Regions from separate parts of the Mycobacterium sp. IDUB_39 genome, predicted to be linked through region 1. Evidence: riboswitches for the same ligand, from Rfam matches in the RefSeq annotation. Region 1 holds a riboswitch; the other holds the start of a gene.
The links. A riboswitch is a leader RNA that binds a small molecule or an ion and turns the genes downstream of it on or off. The one in region 1 is predicted to bind cobalamin.
Positions count from the first base shown of each region.

Region 2: it holds a riboswitch for cobalamin, as region 1 does, so the genes downstream of both, ACZY0X_RS26805 (ABC transporter substrate-binding protein) here and metE (5-methyltetrahydropteroyltriglutamate--homocysteine S-methyltransferase) in region 1, are expected to answer to the same signal.

Region 1 is NZ_JBVAXF010000001.1:1,289,933-1,294,111, reverse strand. Features, by position in the region: gene glgX (glycogen debranching protein GlgX) at 1-1,314, opposite strand, end outside; gene ACZY0X_RS06005 (enoyl-CoA hydratase/isomerase family protein) at 1,253-2,107, shown strand; cobalamin riboswitch at 2,112-2,324, shown strand; gene metE (5-methyltetrahydropteroyltriglutamate--homocysteine S-methyltransferase) at 2,448-4,179, shown strand, end outside.
Region 2 is NZ_JBVAXF010000008.1:132,329-136,507, reverse strand. Features, by position in the region: gene ACZY0X_RS26815 (transglycosylase domain-containing protein) at 1-377, shown strand, start outside; gene ACZY0X_RS26810 (glycosyltransferase family 87 protein) at 446-2,062, shown strand; cobalamin riboswitch at 2,087-2,275, shown strand; gene ACZY0X_RS26805 (ABC transporter substrate-binding protein) at 2,307-3,305, shown strand; gene ACZY0X_RS26800 (FecCD family ABC transporter permease) at 3,320-4,179, shown strand, end outside.

The DNA of each region.
Region 1 (4,179 bases):
GCCGACGTCCCACGGCTCGGCGATGAGCTTCACCTGGCTGACCGTCGGATCCTGTTGCACCAGTTCGAAGAACGTCGACAGCTTGTCGACGTCGTAGAACTCGCGGGCCAGCGTCGACGCCAGGTCGAAGCGGAACCCGTCGACATGCATCTCGGTGACCCAGTAGCGCAGCGAGTCCATGATCAGCTGCAGCGAGTGCGGGTGGCCGACGTTGAGGCTGTTGCCGGTGCCGGTGTAGTCCATGTAGTACCGCTTGTCGTCGTCGACGAGCCGGTAGTAGGCGGCGTTGTCGATGCCGCGCATGGACAGTGTCGGGCCCAGGTGGTTGCCCTCGGCAGTGTGGTTGTAGACCACGTCGAGGATCACCTCGATATCGGCCTCGTGCAGGGCGCGGACCATGGCCTTGAACTCCTGCACCTGGCCGCCGGGGGTGCCGCTGCTGCTGTACTTCGGGTCGGGTGCGAAGAACCCGATGGTGTTATAACCCCAGTAGTTCGACAGCCCCTTGTCGATCAGCGTCGAGTCGTTGGCGAAGTGGTGCACCGGCATCAACTCGATGGCGGTGATGCCGAGTGCCTTGAGGTGCTCGATGATCGCCGGATGGGCGACGGCGGCGTAGGTGCCGCGCATCTGCTCGGGGATGTCGGGATGGGTTTCGGTGAGACCCTTGACGTGGGCCTCGTAGATGACGGTGTCGGCGTACTCGTGGTTCGGCGGACGATCGATACCCCAGTCGAAGAACGGGTTGATCACCACCGACTTCGGCATGCTCGCGGCGGAGTCGTCGTCATTGCGGCTGTCCTCGTCACCGAAGTCGTAGCCGAACAGCGACTGGTTCCAGTCGAAGATGCCGTCGATCGCCTTGGCGTACGGATCGAGCAGCAGCTTGGTCGGGTTGCACCGGTGGCCCTCGGCGGGGTCGAAGGGGCCGTGCACGCGGTACCCATACCGCTGTCCGGGCTCGATGTTCGGCAGGAAGCCGTGCCACACGAACCCGTCCACCTCCTCCAGGGTCAGCCGGGTCTCGGTGCCATCCGCGTCGAACAGGCACAGCTCGACGCGGTCGGCGACCTCGCTGAACAGCGCGAAGTTCGTGCCGGAGCCGTCATATGAGGCGCCAAGGGGGTAGGCCTTGCCGCGCCAGACCTCCTGAGGAACGGCGTTGGGACTCGAGACTTGGGTCAAGGGGCACCCTTCTTGCTGGGAGATATCCGGACCAAGTCGACGATACGACGTGCCAGGGTGCGGGAGCATGGCGGGCGAGAGGCTCACATTGGAGGTACGCCACTTGTCCGCACCCGCTGATCTGCCCATTTACCGCACTTTGCAAACCAGCGCGAGCGGCGGTGTAACCACTGTCACGCTGAATCGGCCCGCGCAGCGCAACGCAGTCGGCGATGGTATGCGCGAGGAGCTGGCCGACGCGTACACCAGGCTCGATGCCGACGACAGGGTCCGCGTGGTGGTCCTCACAGGTGCTCCGCCCGCGTTCTGTGCGGGTGCCGACCTCGCCGGGGGCGAGGAGACCTTCGCCGGAACCGGTCCCGACTTCACCGCCGCGGGTGTCGCGGTGCCTGCCTGGACGCTGAGCAAGCCGGTGATCGCCGCGGTCAACGGTCACGCCATCGGGCTGGGTCTCACCCTGGCTCTGCAGTGCGATATCCGCCTGTTCGCCGCCGACGCGACCTACGGCGTCGTGCAGGTCCGTCGCGGGGTCGTCGGCGACGCGTACTCGCACTGGGTGCTGCCTCGTCTCGTCGGCATCGCGAACGCCGCGGAGATCCTGCTGACGGGCGCGACGTTCGACGGGCACCGCGCCGTGGCGCTGGGGCTGGGCAGCCGGGTGCTGGCCGCCGACGAGGTGCTGCCCGCGGCCCTGGAGATCGCCAACGACATCGCGACCAATACCGCGCCGATGTCGGTGGCGGCGAGCAAGCGACTGCTGTGGGACTCGTTTGGACTCGACTCCGCCGCGGTCGGAGAGCGGGAGACGGCCATCCACCGCGTACTCATGGCCCATGACGACGCCCGCGAGGGCGTGCGGGCGTTCCAGGCCGGTCGTGCACCGCAGTGGTCCGGGCGGCCCGTCGACCCGACGCGGCACTAGGGATACGCTGGCCAGTGCAGCTGGTTTGTCGTCGTCCTCGGACGGCGACATCGCAAGAGGGAACCCGGTGGGAATCCGGGACTGTCCCGCAGCGGTATGCAGGAACGACCGCCGTCATCAGCACTGGCCCGCGAGGGCTGGGAAGCGACGGCCAGTAGGTGCACGAGCATCGTGCGCGCCTGTGAGTCCGAAGACCTGCCAGCCGTACCGGACGCGCCGCGTTCGGTGGATCATCGCCTCGTGGAATGGGCAGTGGCCGAAGCGGTTACTCCAGTGGAATGATCGCGTTCGGTTCGACGTCTCTTGGTGATATCCATCCGTCTCGTCAAGAGGACGTTGCATGACCACAGCTAGACCGTTCACCGCCACCATCACCGGATCACCGCGGATCGGCCCCAATCGGGAACTCAAGCGTGCCGTCGAGAGGTACTGGGCGGGTCGCATCGAGCGAGCCGAACTCGAGGCCCTTGCGGCGAACCTGCGTGCCGACACCTGGCAGTCGCTTGTCACCGCGGGCCTGGACTCGGTGCCGGTTAACACCTTCTCCTACTACGACCAGATGCTTGATACCGCCGTGCTGGTTGGTGCCCTGCCGGAGCGTGTGGCCGGTATCGGTGCCGATTCCAGCGATCTGGACCGCTACTTCGCCGCCGCCCGTGGGAACGACGACGTCGCGCCGCTGGAGATGACCAAGTGGTTCGACACCAACTACCACTACCTGGTTCCCGAGATCGGCCCGAGGACGCGGTTCGCACTCAATCCCCTCAAGCTCCTCGGTGAGCTGGAAGAGGCACGCGCACTCGACATTCCGGCCAGGCCGGTCATCGTCGGACCCATCACGTTCCTCGCGCTGTCCAAGGCCGTCGACGGGGCGGGTGCGCCCATCGCACGTCTCGATGACCTGCTCGGCGTGTATGCGGAACTGCTTGAGGTCCTCGTGGATGAGGGCGTGGAGTGGGTTCAGTTCGATGAGCCCGTGCTGGTGACCGACATCCTCGACAACGGCGCGCAGTTGGCCGAGCGCGCCTACGGACTGCTTGGCGGGCTGGCCAAGCGGCCGGCGCTGTTCGTGGCGACCTACTTCGGTGAGTTGACCGATGCGCTGCCCGCACTGGCGCGGACGCCCGTTGAGGCCATCGGCGTCGACCTGGTCGCGGGCGGCGTATCGGCAGTGGCCGCTGTCCCGGAGTTGGCGGGCAAGACCGTCGTCGCCGGGATCGTCGACGGCCGCAACGTCTGGCGCACCGATCTGGAGGCGGCGTTGGGCACGCTAGCCACGATTGTGGGATCGGCGGGTGCAGTGGCGGTTTCGACGTCCTGCTCAACGCTGCACGTGCCATACACACTGGACGCGGAGCCCGGGCTCGAGACCGCGCTGCGCAGTTGGTTGGCGTTCGGCTCCGAGAAGGTCACCGAAGTGGTCGCGTTGGCGCGCGGTCTGAGGGACGGGCGGGACGCCATCGCCGCCGAGGTCGCCGCATCGAACGCGGCCATCGCCTCACGGCGTGCCGACCCGCGCCTGTCCAACGAGCGGATCCGCGCGCGTATCGCCGCGATCGCCGCATCCGGCACCACGCGCGGTCCGGCGGCGCAGCGCCGCGAGGCGCAGAACCAACGGCTGCGGCTGCCCGACCTGCCGACCACGACCATCGGTTCCTACCCGCAGACATCGGCGATCAGAGTGGCCCGGGCCGCACTGCGGGCCGGCGAGATCGATGCGGCGGAGTACGAGCGCCGGATGAAGGCGGAGATCGCCGACGTCATCAAGCTTCAGGAGGACCTGGGTCTTGACGTGCTGGTGCACGGCGAGCCCGAGCGCAACGACATGGTGCAGTACTTCGCCGAACAGCTCGACGGGTTCTTCGCCACGCAGAACGGCTGGGTGCAGTCCTACGGCAGCCGCTGCGTGCGTCCGCCGATCCTGTACGGCGATGTCAGCCGGCCGACGCCCATGACGGTCGAGTGGATCACCTACGCGCAGTCGCTCACCGCCAAGCCGGTGAAGGGGATGCTGACGGGCCCGGTGACCATCCTGGCGTGGTCGTTCGTCCGCGACGATCAGCCGTTGGCCG
Region 2 (4,179 bases), on a different contig from region 1:
TGGTGACCTCATACGGCAGCCCGGTGTACGGGTCGGGACTGCCGTCCAACATCTGGAAGGCGACCATGGACGGTGCGCTCGACGGCACCGACAAGGAGACCTTCCCGAAGCCCACCGAGATCGGCGGCTATGCGGGCCCACCGGCGCCGGTCGCCCCGCCGAGCGCGCCACCGCCGAACGTGCCGCCGCCGCCGCCGTCGGAGACCGTCATCCAGCCGACTTTGGAGATCGCCCCGGGCATCACGATCCCGTTCGGGCCACCGACCACGGTGACGATGCCGCCGCCGCCTCCGCCTGGCGATCCGAATCTGGCCCCGGTGCCTGGTGATCCGGCCGCTGTCACCCCGACTGCGACAGCCCCCCCGCCGCCGCCGTGACCGGCGCTGAGCCGGATCGGTCGACGGACTCGCCGGAGCCGCCGGCGGATACCGTATCGCCAGCTCAGCTGGCCGGGACTGTATCGCCAGCTCCGCTGGCAGACGACCTGCGGAGCGCGGATGACCGCGATCTGCCCAGCCGCAACGACGTCACGGTCCGGGCACTGTCGGGACTTGTCGGAGGTCCGGTTGGCAAGCATGCGCTGATCGGCCGCACACGCTTCCTCACTCCGCTGCGGGTGATGCTCGCACTCGCCGTGTTGTTCCTGGCGTTCGGCTACTCCACCAAGGCGGCGTGCCTGCAGTCGACGGACACCGGGACCGCGGATCAGCGGGTCGCGGTGTGGGAGAACCAACGCGCCTACTACGAGTTCTGCTACTCCGACACCGTGCCGCTCTACACCGCCGAACTGCTCAATCTTGGGAAGTTCCCGTACAAGTCGAGCTGGATCGAGAAGAACGCCGAGGGCCAGCAGCAGATTCAGTACGACGGCACGCCGGCCGTCAGGTACATGGAGTATCCGGTCCTCACCGGCATGTACCAATATGTGTCGATGACGCTGGCCAAGACCTACACGGCGTTGACGAAGCTGGTGTCGGTGCCGATCGTCGCCGAGGTGGTGATGTTCTTCAACATCGCCGCGTTCGGTCTGGCGTTGGCGTGGATGGCGACGGTGTGGGCGACATCGCTGTTGGCTGGTCGGCGGGTGTGGGACGCCGCGGTGGTGGCGGCCTCGCCACTGTTGATCTTCCAGATATTCACCAACTTCGACGCCCTGGCCGTCGCGGCGGCGGTGGGTGCGCTGCTGGCGTGGTCGCGGCGAAAACCAGTTCTCGCCGGGGCGCTCATCGGGATCGGCGTGGCGCTCAAGCTCTTTCCGCTGCTGCTGTTGATCCCGCTGGTGATCCTGGGCGTGCGCACGGGGCGGGTCCGCGACGTCGGGAAGACGGCCATCGCCGCGGTGCTGTCCTGGTTGGTGGTCAACCTGCCGATCATGGTGATGTTCCCGCGCGGCTGGTCGGAGTTCTTCCGCCTCAACACCCGTCGCGGCGATGACATGGACTCCATCTACAACGTGGTGAAGTCCTTCACCGGGTGGGGCGGGTTCGACCAGAACCTGGGCTTCTGGGAACCCCCCGCCGTGCTCAACAGTGTGACCGCGGTGCTGTTCGCGGTGTGTTGCGCCGGGATCGCCTACATCGGTCTGACCGCCAGGCACCGACCCCGGCTGGTCCAGCTGGCGTTCCTGGTCGTGGCGGCCTTCCTGCTGACCAACAAGGTGTGGAGCCCGCAGTTCTCGTTGTGGTTGGTGCCGTTGGCCGCGCTGGCGCTGCCACACCGCCGAATCCTGTTGGCGTGGATGACGATTGATGCGCTGGTGTGGATGCCGCGAATGCTGTATCTGTACGGCGAGCAGAACATGGGTCTGCCCCAGGAGTGGTTCACCACGACGGTGCTGCTGCGCGATATCGCCGTGGTCGGCCTCTGTGTGCTGGTGGTCCGGCAGATCTACCGGCCGGAGCTGGATCTGGTCCGCCTGCACGGCCGTGTCGACGACCCGTCGGGTGGCGTGTTCGATCGCGCCCCCGATGCGTTCCCGTCCTGGTGGCCCGCCCGGCTGCGGCCCCGAAGCGAACCGGAACCCGTCGCACCGGCCGAGCGTGAGGCTGTTCTCACCACCTGACGGCGCGGTGAGCGACACATCTCCGATAGTGTCGAGATGGCCGGTCGCCGACCGGCTCCGATGGGCAGTCAGGAAGCCGGTGCGAAACCGGCGCGGTCCCGCCACTGTGACTGGGGAGCGAACCCCGCTGTCGACCACGGCCGTCAAGGCTGGAAGGTCGGGGTGAGCATCGATCCAGGAGTCAGGATACTGCTCCCGCCGGACCTCGTTCTGGGACGTGGACATCCCGGATGGAGCCGATGCAATGCCATGCCCGACCCTTCTCTCCCGGCCGATGCGCCTGCTGGCGATCGCTGCCCTCGCCCTGCCCCTGCTGGCGGGGTGCGCCGAGCGGGGCGGTGCTGACACCAGTGCCACCGCCGCGCCGGGATTCCCCGTCTCGGTCGACAACTGCGGTGTCGAGGTGACGCTGCAGGCGGCACCGACCCGCGCCGTGGGCTATTACCAGCAGTCGGTGGAGCTGATGCTCGCGCTCGGCCTGCGCGACTCCATCGTCGCCACGGTGTACCCGGACAACCCGCCGCTACCGAAGTACGAGCAGGACTACCGCGCCATCCCGGAACTGTCCAACAAGGACGCCTCGTTCGAGCAGATCCTGGAGCTGGCACCGGATTTCGTCTACGGCGGATACAGCAGCTCCTTCGATGAGTCGGCGGGCAGATCACGCGCCGCCTTCGCCGATACGGGCATCACCACCTATCTCAACCCGGAGTACTGCGCCACCGAGCCGATCACGATGGACGACGTCTACGACGAGGTGCGGACCATCGCGAAGCTGTTCGGCGTCCCGGGACGGGCCGAGTCCCTAGTGTCAGACATGGCAGCCAGCGTCGCCGAGGCCACTGCCCGCATCGAGGGCGTCGACCCCGTCAAGGTGTTCGTCTACGACAGTGGCGATGCCACCGCGTTCACGGCGGGTCGCCAGGGCATCGGCAATAAGATCATCGAATTGGCCGGCGGCACGAATATTTTCGGGGACCTCGACGAGACGTTCGCCGACGTATCGTGGGAGCAGGTGCTGCAACGGCAGCCCGAGGTCATCGTCATCTACGACTACTTCGGCACGCCATCGGTCGAGGCCAAGAAGGAGTTCCTCCGCAGCCGTCCGGAACTCGCTGCGGTACCGGCAATCCGAGACGACCGGTTCGCCGTGCTGACGCTGCAGGACGCCGTGCTGGGGGTGCGGGCGCCGTACGCGGTGGGGCCACTGGCCGAGCAGTTGCATCCCGCCCGCTTCCGGTGACGTCCCGACGCCGCGTGCCCTACCCGCTGGTGCTACTGGCGCTGGGGCTGCTGCTCGCGGCGTGCATGATGGCGGGCCTGGCGATCGGGTCCATCTCGATCCCGCCGATGGATGTGGCCCGAAACCTGTTGCACCAATTGGTCCCTGGCATGTTCGACGCCAGCGGGGCGCCGCACCATCAGATGATCATCACCCATGTGCGCGGCCCGCGAGTGGTCCTCGGGGCGGTGGTCGGTGCCGGGCTGGCGGTGATCGGGATGACGCTGCAGGCGTTGGTACACAACCCGCTGGCCGACCCGTACCTGCTCGGGGTCTCCTCGGGTGCCTCGGTGGGCGCGGTGGCCGTGATCGTCACCGGGGGAGCGTTTCTCGGTGCGGCCTCGATGCCCCTTGCGGCGTTCGTCGGTGCCGTCGGTGCACTGGGCCTGGTGTACTTCCTGTCCCGCGCGGGCGGCCAGATCACCACGACACGTCTGGTGCTGGCCGGAGTCGCCGTCGCGTACGTGCTGTCGGCCGTGACCAGTCTGATGCTGTTGACCGCCAGAAGTGGCGATCAGGCGCGTCAGGTGCTGACCTGGATGCTGGGCGGTCTCGGTGGTGCGCAGTGGAATTCGCTGTGGCTGCCGCTGGCGGCGGTGCTGCTCGGACTGGTCTATCTACTGGCACACGCGCGGACGCTGAACGTGCTGTTGGCCGGTGATGAGGCCGCGGTGACCATGGGTGTGGACGCCGACCGGTTCCGGGTGGTGACCTTCGTGCTGGCATCGCTGATGACCGGCGTGCTGGTCGCGGTCAGCGGTCCGATCGGGTTCGTCGGGCTGATCCTGCCGCACGCCGTGCGTCTCCTGGTGGGCAGCGACCATCGCCGGGCGCT